3 regions of the Arthrobacter sp. TJ-58 genome follow, and region 1 is predicted to be linked to each of the others. Evidence: predicted binding sites of a transcription regulator. Region 1 holds the regulator's gene; each other region holds the start of a gene.
The links. The regulator HrcA, encoded in region 1, represses chaperone genes, less so after heat shock. The targets are predictions, from matches to a motif close to TTNGCACTCGNNNNNNNCGAGTGCNAA.
Positions count from the first base shown of each region.

Region 2: the regulator HrcA is predicted to act here: its motif matches at 1,350-1,376, upstream of groL (chaperonin GroEL).
Region 3: the regulator HrcA is predicted to act here: its motif matches at 1,960-1,986, upstream of groES (co-chaperone GroES).

Region 1 is NZ_JBZCNM010000001.1:920,220-923,464, reverse strand. Features, by position in the region: gene AC4D2W_RS04220 (DUF3097 domain-containing protein) at 1-634, opposite strand, end outside; gene hrcA (heat-inducible transcriptional repressor HrcA) at 836-1,849, shown strand; gene dnaJ (molecular chaperone DnaJ) at 1,984-3,129, shown strand; gene AC4D2W_RS04205 (16S rRNA (uracil(1498)-N(3))-methyltransferase) at 3,131-3,245, shown strand, end outside.
Region 2 is NZ_JBZCNM010000005.1:53,002-56,246, forward strand. Features, by position in the region: gene AC4D2W_RS14755 (DUF3263 domain-containing protein) at 1-125, shown strand, start outside; gene AC4D2W_RS14760 (LytR C-terminal domain-containing protein) at 164-769, shown strand; gene AC4D2W_RS14765 (cold-shock protein) at 981-1,184, shown strand; gene groL (chaperonin GroEL) at 1,536-3,173, shown strand.
Region 3 is NZ_JBZCNM010000002.1:520,473-523,717, reverse strand. Features, by position in the region: gene groL (chaperonin GroEL) at 1-1,445, opposite strand, end outside; gene groES (co-chaperone GroES) at 1,526-1,822, opposite strand; gene AC4D2W_RS08670 (siderophore ABC transporter substrate-binding protein) at 2,185-3,135, shown strand; gene AC4D2W_RS08665 (ABC transporter permease) at 3,198-3,245, shown strand, end outside.

The DNA.
Region 1 (3,245 bases):
TGCCGGGCTTGATGGCCTGCCAAACGTCCACATAGGGGTGGCCCACAATCAGCACGTTGCCGCGTGCACCCGGAACCGCCATGGCTTCGGCGGCAATCCGGGATTCCTTGGAGCCGGCCACCAGGTGATCCACCAGGATCCCCAGCCGGCGGCCCGGTCCCGGAGCAAAGTCGCGGACCGCGGCCTGCAGGTCATCCACGCCGTGGAGCGGCTCAACCACGATTCCCTCCACGCGCAGGTCATCGCCCCATACTTTTTCCACCAGCTCGGCGTCGTGCTTTCCTTCCACCCAGATGCGGCTGGCCCGAGCGGTCCGCGCCCGCACATTGTCCACCCGCACCGAGCCCGACGCCGTCCGCCGCGATACCGGCGCCGCGGCCTTCACCGCGGGAACCACCTCCACCGGCTCGCCGTCGAGCAGGAACCCGAAGCCCAGCTCAAAGGACTTGGTCTTGCCGCGGCGGTCCTCCAGCACCATCAGGTGCAGTCCGCCGGATTTCTCCACCCGCACGACGGCGCCCACCCACCCGGTCTGCACGTCCTCGAGCACCAGGCCCATTTCGGCTCCCACCTTGGGCAGCACGCGCCGGGCCGGGGCGCTGATGTCCTGCGGCCCCCACGAAAAATTCGACACGGGTGTAGTCCTCACTCTGGGTGCTCCGGCTGGTTTCCGAGTCCGTTCCGCGGACGCGGGCACGGGAGCTTCAATGCTAGCAACGCCGCCGATCCGTATTAGACTTAGCACTTGAGCATGGTGAGTGCTAACCGCCATTCTTCAGTGCAATGTTAATCCGGTGGTGCTAATCCGTTGGCCGTCAGCGAGGGAGTGAAAACCATGAGTGAACCACGCAGACTCGAGGTGCTCCGGGCCATTGTTGAGGACTACGTCCATTCGCGCGAGCCGGTGGGTTCCAAGGCACTGGTGGAGCGCCATCAGCTGGGGGTCTCCAGCGCCACTATCCGCAATGACATGGCCGCCCTTGAAGAAGAGGGCCTGATTGTTGCGCCGCACACTTCGGCCGGCCGCATCCCCACTGACAAGGGCTACCGCCTGTTCGTGGACCAGATTTCAGACGTCAAGCCGCTGTCTGCGGCTGAGCGCCGGGCCATTCAGTCCCTGCTTGAGGGTGCGGAAGACCTTGACGACGTCATGGAACGGACCGTCCGGCTGCTTTCGCAGCTGACCAACCAGGTGGCGGTGCTGCAGTATCCGCATCTGGGCAACGCCCAGGTCCGGCACATCGAATTTGTCCTCCTGGCCCCGGCGCAGGTGCTGGTGGTCCTGATCTCCACCACCGGTCGGGTGGAGCAGCGCGTCATCACCGTTCCGGAGCAGGTCACCGAGCCGGACCTGCTGGAGCTGCGCCAGCACTTCCTGTCTACGCTCGGCGGAACCCCGCTGACCCGCATCACCGGCCAGCTGGCCGACTGCCTGGCCCTGGTTCCGGCCCGCAAGCGCCGCAACGCCGCCGCGCTGGCCCACGCCCTGGAACAGCTGGCCGGAATCAACCGCGAAGACCGCATGGTCATGGCCGGCACCGCCAACCTGGCGCGCTCCACAGTAGACTTTCCCCTGACAATCGGTCCGATTCTGGAGGCACTTGAGGAACAAGTCGTCATGCTCCGGTTGTTGTCGGAAATGGAGCAGGACGCCCGGGGTGTCTCTGTCCGGATCGGGCGTGAGAACCCGCACGGTTCCCTCTCCGAAGCATCGGTGGTTGCCACGGGTTACGGACCCGATGCTTCGGCAAAGGTGGGGGTGCTCGGCCCCACGCGCATGGACTACCCCAACACCATGGCCACGGTCCGGGCCGTGGCCCGTTATCTTTCCCGGATCTTGAACAACTAGAAAAGCGTTAGAGAATACATCAGCAGTACACCGGCTGCGGCCGCCAGCGGGCGGCACCGGCCGGCGGACGCCTTCGAATCGAGGGCGGCGCGGAGAACGCGGATACTGCCAATTACAGGAAGCGATGTGCACGAGTGAGCGATCACTACCAGGTCCTTGGCGTCGAACGCGATGCCACGGGAGAAGAAATCAAGAAGGCGTACCGGAAGCTTGCCCGCAAGCTGCACCCGGACGTCAACCCGGCTCCCGGAGCGCAGGACGAGTTCAAGGCCGTCACCCACGCATATGAGGTCCTCGCCGACCCGCAGAAGCGCCGGATCTATGACACCACCGGAAACGAAAACGGCAATGACAACGGTTTCGGCGGCGGGGGCGCCGGCTTCGGCGGCCAGGGCTTCGGATTCCAGGACATCTTCGACACGTTCTTCGGCGGAGCAGCCGGCGGCGGCGGCCGGGGCCCGGCGTCCCGCACACGCCGCGGCCAGGACGCCCTGATCAACGTTCGCATCGACCTGAAGGATGCCGTTTTCGGCACCAACAAGAAGATCGAAGTGGACACGGCCGTCACCTGCCCCACCTGCGACGGAAGCTGCTGCCAGCCGGGCACCTCGCCGCGCACCTGCGACATCTGCCACGGCACCGGCCAGGTGCAGCGCGCCGTGCGCTCCATCCTCGGCCAGGTCATGACCACCGCGCCCTGCGGATCCTGCCAGGGCTACGGAACGGTCATTCCGGACCCGTGCCACGAGTGTGCCGGCGAAGGCCGCGTCCGCAGCCGCCGCACCCTGAACATCAAGATCCCCGCCGGTGTTGCCACCGGTACCCGCATCCAGCTGGGCGGACAGGGTGAAGCCGGCACGGCCGGCGGACCCCAGGGCGATCTGTACGTGGAAATCCGGGTCAATGCCGATCCCACGTTTGTCCGTGAAGGCGATGACCTGCACGCCACCTTGACGGTTCCGATGACGGCGGCCGCCCTCGGCTCCAACATCAATTTTGAAACGTTCGACGGCGACCGCGAGATTGCGGTCAAGGCAGGCACCCAGTCAGGGGAGATCACCACCCTCAAGGGACTCGGCGTGACGCACCTGCGCGGTTACGGCCGCGGCGACCTGCTGGTCCACCTGCACGTGGAAACCCCGCAGAAGCTGGACGGCGAGCAGGAGGAACTGCTGCGCAAGCTGGCACAACTGCGCGGCGAGGAATACGCAGAGGGCCGCCTGGCCGGAAACGGAACCGGCGTCTTTGCCCGGCTCCGGGACCGCCTCGGCAACCACTGAGATGACCAATCCCATTTTCTTCGGTGAACCGGATGCTGTCCGCTCCGCCGGGCCCGGCTCCGTGTTTGTGCTCGAAGGACCCGAGGCGCACCACGCCGTAGCCGTGAAGCGGTTGG
Region 2 (3,245 bases), on a different contig from region 1:
TCAATGCGCTCATCGACACCGAGGACGCCCTCGCGCACGATCCGATGCTCGTCAAGAGACTGCGTAGACTACGTACAACCCGTCAGCGTGCGCGCACCGCCCGTCGCTCAGGCTTTGACGTCTAAATCCGTCGCCGCCGCAGACCCAAGGACTGATACGCACCATGAGCCCATATCCCCGGGATGAGTTTGACAAGGTTCCCGAGACATCATCGCGCCAGGGCGTCCACCGGGAACGGCTGATCCCCGCACGGTCCCGCGGACTTGGCTTGATCATTACCGTGGGGGTGCTTGCCCTGGTATTGGGCCTCGCCGCCTATTTTGTCCTTCCCCGGCTTGGCATCGGGGCGGACGACGCCGCAGGGCCGGCCGGAGATCCGGCGGCAGCGGCACAAGCTTCAGCGCCGGCTTCAGAGCCCGAGCCGTCGGAGGAACCCGATACCTCCGCCGGTGCCTCCCCGAGTGAATCTCCGGCTTCCCCGGAGGCCTCGGACGGGGTGGACCGCAGTCAGCCCGTGGTGGTGCTGAACGGAACCGGCATTCCCGGGGTGGGCTCCATCGTTTCCGGCCGGATCGCAGCAGACGGCTGGACCGCCGAAGAGATCGCCGTGTGGAGCGGACAGCCGCTTCAGGGATCGGTCATTTTCTACAACGGCGCGGACCAGCTGGCCGGTGCCCAGGAGCTGTCCCGGCTCCTGGAGATCCCCGCACTCTCTGAATCCGCGGAATTTGACCTGGTCACCGTGGTGGCCGGTCCGGGATTCCAGTAGGAACAACTCTCTTTTCGTAAAAACTGCATAACGATCGCCCATCCCGGTCCGCGACCCGTTTTCTGCTGGCTACAGTGAGTGCCAGCCGTGCCGCGCCCGGTCCCAATCGAGCAGGGGAAATCCGCTGTCCGCCGGACCGGCTGTGTGCCGGCCCGTTCCGCCACGGGCAGCCTGGCGGAAGGCACGTTCGCAACAAGGCGGGAGAAAGAGCATGGCGCAGGGGATCGTCAAATGGTTCAACGGAGAAAAGGGCTACGGGTTCATCACCGTGGATGAGGCTCAAACGGACGTATTCGTCCACTGGTCCGCGATCCAGGCGTCCGGTTACCGCACCCTGGAAGAGGGCCAGCGGGTGCAGTTTGAGATTGGTGAGGGGCAGAAGGGCCCGCAGGCGGAAGACGTCCGCGCAGTGTAGGCGAGCGTCCGCCGTCCGGCGGGCAAAGCGGCGGCGGCCCCCTCTGCATGGCCCGCCGCCGTTTGGCGTGCCCCTGCCTGTGCTCCGGGTTGCAGATGAGCGTGAGGGACACAGCGCGAAGCCGTGATCGCTTGCACTCAGTGTGAGGGAGTGCTAATTATTGACTTAGCACTCTTGCCGGATGACTGCTAAAAAGCGGTCGGCGTTGAGTGAAAGAGCAAGCCACTGAGGTGAGGGCCTGGGTACGCGTAAAAGAGATCGCGCGCACAGGCCCGTCCGTCGCGGGCACCGCAGTCTGGAATGCAACATCTAAGCACCCAGCATGACTGTTCCGGAAGGACGAAAGCCGTTATGGCCAAGATCATTGCATTTGACGAAGAGGCACGCCGCGGCCTCGAGCGCGGGTTGAATATCCTCGCTGACGCCGTAAAGGTCACCTTGGGCCCCCGCGGCCGCAACGTGGTCCTTGAGAAGAAGTGGGGCGCCCCCACCATCACGAACGACGGCGTTTCCATCGCCAAGGAGATCGAGCTCGACGATCCCTACGAAAAGATCGGCGCAGAGCTGGTCAAGGAAGTTGCCAAGAAGACTGACGATGTTGCCGGTGACGGTACCACCACGGCTACCGTCCTCGCCCAGGCACTGGTCAAGGAAGGCCTGCGCAACGTTGCTGCCGGCGCTGACCCGCTGAGCCTGAAGCGCGGCATTGAGAAGGCCGTCGAGGCTGTTACGGCCGAGCTCCTGGCCTCCGCCAAGGAAATTGAGACCAAGGAGCAGATTGCTGCCACGGCTTCCATCTCCGCCGGCGACCAGCAGATCGGTGATCTCATCGCCGAAGCCTTGGACAAGGTGGGCAAGGAAGGCGTCATCACCGTCGAGGAGTCCAACACCTTCGGTCTTGAGCTTGAGCTCACCGAAGGTATGCGCTTCGACAAGGGTTACATCTCCGGCTACTTCGTGACTGACGCCGAGCGTCAGGAAGCAGTCCTGGAAGATCCGTACATCCTGATCGTCAACTCGAAGATCTCCAACGTCAAGGATCTCGTTGCCGTCCTCGAGAAGGTCATGCAGTCCGGCAAGCCGCTGCTGATCATCGCCGAAGACGTTGAGGGCGAAGCCCTGGCAACCCTGGTTGTCAACAAGATCCGCGGCACCTTCAAGTCCGTTGCCGTCAAGGCTCCGGGCTTCGGCGACCGCCGCAAGGCCCAGCTGGCAGACATCGCCATCCTCACCGGTGGCCAGGTCATCGCCGAGGAAGTCGGCCTGAAGCTGGAAAATGCCACGCTCGACCTGCTGGGCAAGGCCCGCAAGGTTGTTGTCACCAAGGACGAGACCACCATCGTGGAAGGCGCCGGCGACGCCGAGGAAATCGCGGGCCGCGTCAACCAGATCCGTGCCGAGATCGAGAACTCCGATTCCGATTACGACCGTGAGAAGCTGCAGGAACGCCTGGCCAAGCTGGCCGGCGGCGTTGCAGTCATCAAGGCCGGCGCAGCCACCGAGGTTGAGCTCAAGGAGCGCAAGCACCGCATTGAGGACGCTGTCCGCAACGCCAAGGCAGCCGTTGAAGAAGGCATTGTCGCCGGTGGCGGCGTTGCCCTCATCCAGGCCGGCCTGAAGGCTTTCGCCAACCTGACCCTTGAGGGCGACGAAGCAACGGGCGCAAACATTGTGCGCGTTGCCATCGACGCTCCGCTGAAGCAGATCGCGTTCAACGCCGGCATGGAGCCGGGCGTTGTTGTCGACAAGGTCCGCGGCCTGCCCGAGGGCTGGGGTCTGAACGCTGCAACCGGCGAGTACGAAGACCTGCTGGCCGCCGGCGTCAACGACCCGGTAAAGGTAACCCGCTCTGCCCTGCAGAACGCGGCTTCCATCGCCGGTCTGTTCCTGACCACCGAAGCAGTGGTTGCCGACAAGCCTGAAAAGGCTGCACCGGCCATGGGCGGCGGCGATGAAATGGGCGGCATGGGCGGTATGGGCGGCTTCTAGCCCCCACTGCTGATCCGCAAGGCCCAGCTAGCCAGCTAAAAGGCGCGGCACCTTTGAGGTGCCGCGCCTTTT
Region 3 (3,245 bases), on a different contig from region 1:
GTGGCGGCGTTGAAGCCGTTGTTGACCTCGAGGTCGGTGACCTTGGCGACAACAACCATGCCTTCGGCACCGGCATTTTCGGCGATCCAGCGCAGCGGCTGTGCCAGGGCGCGGCGCACCAGGCCCACTGCAGTGGCGGCGTCGCCCTCAAGCTTGAGGACCTCGGGATCGGTGTCCAGGGCCTTGGCAGCGTGGACCAGCGCGGAACCGCCGCCGGCCACAATGCCCTCTTCCAGGGCAGCACGCGTCGAGGACACAGCGTCTTCGATGCGGTGCTTCTTTTCCTTCAGCTCAACCTCGGTGGCTGCGCCAACCTTGATTACGCCGATGCCGCCGGAAAGCTTGGCCAGGCGTTCCTGCAGCTTTTCGCGGTCCCAATCGGAGTCCGTGCGTTCGATTTCGGCACGGATCTGGGCGACGCGGTCCGCGACGTCGGATTCCGAGCCGGTTCCGTCAACAATGGTGGTGCTGTCCTTGGTGACCGTGATGCGGCGGGCGGAGCCCAGCACCTCCAGGCCAACCTGGTCCAGCTTCAGGCCCAGGTCCGGGGAGACAACCTGCGCACCCGTGAGGGTGGCGATGTCCTGCATCATGGCCTTGCGGCGGTCACCGAAACCGGGAGCCTTGACGGCAACCACGTTCAGGGTGCCGCGGATCTTGTTGACCACCAGGGTCGACAGGGCTTCGCCTTCGATGTCTTCGGCAATGATGAACAGCGGCTTGGAGGCCTGCAGCGCCTTTTCCAGCAGCGGCAGGAATTCGGCCACGGAGGAAATCTTGCCGGAGTTGATCAGGATCAGCGCGTCTTCGAGGACGGCTTCCTGGCGTTCCGGATCGGTCACGAAGTACGGGGACAGGTAACCCTTGTCGAACTGCATGCCCTCGGTGATGACCAGTTCGGTCTGCGTCGAGGAGGATTCCTCGATGGTGATGACGCCGTCCTTGCCGACGGTGTCAAAAGCCTTGGCCAGCAGCTCGCCGATCTCCATGCTCTGCGCGGAGATGGCAGCGACGTGCGCAACCTGGTTGCCTTCAACTTCCTTGGCGTTTTCCAGCAGGCGTGCGGCCACTGCTTCCACAGCGGTCTCCATGCCGCGCTTGAGCTGGCCCGGAGCTGCGCCTGCAGCAACGTTGCGCAGGCCTTCCTTGACCAGGGCCTGGGCCAGGACGGTGGCCGTGGTGGTGCCGTCGCCGGCAACATCGTTGGTCTTGGTGGCGACTTCCTTGGCCAGCTGGGCGCCGAGGTTCTCGTACGGATCATCCAGCTCAACTTCACGGGCAATGGTCACGCCGTCGTTCGTGATGGTGGGAGCGCCCCAGGTCTTGGCGAGCACTACGTTGCGGCCGCGCGGGCCGAGGGTCACCTTGACGGTGTTGGCCAGCTTGTCGACGCCGGCCTCCAGCGAGCGGCGGGCGGAGTCGTTGAACTCCAATTGCTTTGCCATGTGTGTGTCCTTTCCGACAGCTACATCTGCACCTGCATCAGAAAACCCCGGCCAGATTGGCCGGGGCTTCCCTTTTTCAACTACTTAACGACGATGGCCAGCACGTCGCGGGCGGACAGCACCAGGTACTCCTGGCCGCCGTGCTTGACTTCAGTTCCGCCGTACTTGGAGTAGATGACAACGTCACCTTCGGAAACATCCACGGGGACGCGGTTGCCGTTGTCATCAACGCGGCCGGGGCCTACTGCAACAACTTCGCCCTCCTGGGGCTTTTCCTTTGCAGTGTCCGGGATGACGAGGCCGGAAGCAGTGGTCTGCTCGGCTTCGAGGGGGCGGACAACAATGCGATCCTCAAGGGGCTTAATCGAGACCGACACTCGGGCTCTCCTTTGCGTAGTTACTAACGGATGGGGACCGTCGGTGGGCGCTGGCCGTCGTCGCGGTGCCGGTTGGCGCTTCCCTCGGGAATTAGCACCCTCCCTAGGAGAGTGCTAGGTCCGACTTTATGCAAGGGCTGGCACTCGGTCAAGGCGAGTGCCAATTTTCGCGGCATTCAGTGCCGCGGGGAGAATATGCGTTACCTCATGAGATGCCAAAGTTGCTTAGGCTGTCCTAACAAGGTAGTTTTCAAAGGCGCGCAGAATTAGCAAATGTTTTTGTGTCCTAATGAAAATATCTGTCCTATTGGTGGGGTTCCCCACCGGGCCGGACGATCGACCCAAGCAGTTGGAGCCCTACCGTGAAAACTCCCACCAAGTCCCGCCTTGTTGCCGGGACCGTATTTGCTTCCCTTCTTGCGCTGAGCGCCTGCGGATCGGAAACCGAAGCCTCGGCGGATGCCTCGGCCGAGCCGTCCATGATCACCGTGGAGCACGCCCAGGGCAGCACCGAGGTTCCGGTCAATCCTGAAACCGTGTACACCTTTGACCTGGGTGCGCTGGACACCATGGATGCCCTCGACGTCGATGTCGACGGTGTCCCTGCCGCCACGTATCCCGAAAGCCTCTCCAAGTACGCCGGAGACGAGTACGCGAAGATCGGCAGCATGAAGGAGCCGGACTTCGAAGCCATCAGCGAAGGCGACCCCGACCTGATCATCATCTCCGGCCGTGTTGCGGGCTCCTATGAGGAACTCAGCAAGATTGCCCCCACCATCGACCTCAGCGTGGACGCTGCGGATTCCATCAATTCCTTCAAGGAAGCGGCAGGCACCCTGGGCCGCATCTTCGAGAAGGAAGACACGGTTGAGGAAAAGCTCGCCGCGATCGACAAGCGCATCGAGGAAACCAAACCCGTTGCAGCGGAGGCCGGCACCGGCCTGATCGTCATGACCAGCGGCGGTGAAATGACCGCCTACGGCGCCGGTTCCCGCTTCGGCATCATCCACGACGTCCTCGGTGTAACACCGGTGGCCGACATCAAGCACGAGGGCTCCCACGGCGAGTCCATCACCGCGGAATTCATTGCCAGCCAGAATCCCGACCACCTGTTTGTGATTGACCGCGACGTCGCCGTGGGCCAGAGCGGCGAGGCCGCTTCCGCCGTGATGAGCAATGAGCTCGTGGACGGCACCAAGGCCGCGAAGAACGGCAACATCACGATGCTGGATGCCTCCAGCTGGTACCTCGTCGGATACGGGCTGAACAACGTGGACAGCATGGTTTCCACCGTTCAGGACGCCGTCTCCTAACCCTCTCTCACCGTTTGGGTTCCGGCGCCGGAGCCGGAACCCAAACGAGACCGGACAGAATTATGAGCGCCGCCGCCGTGCCCGCCCCCAGCCAGGTTCCTCCCCCGGCA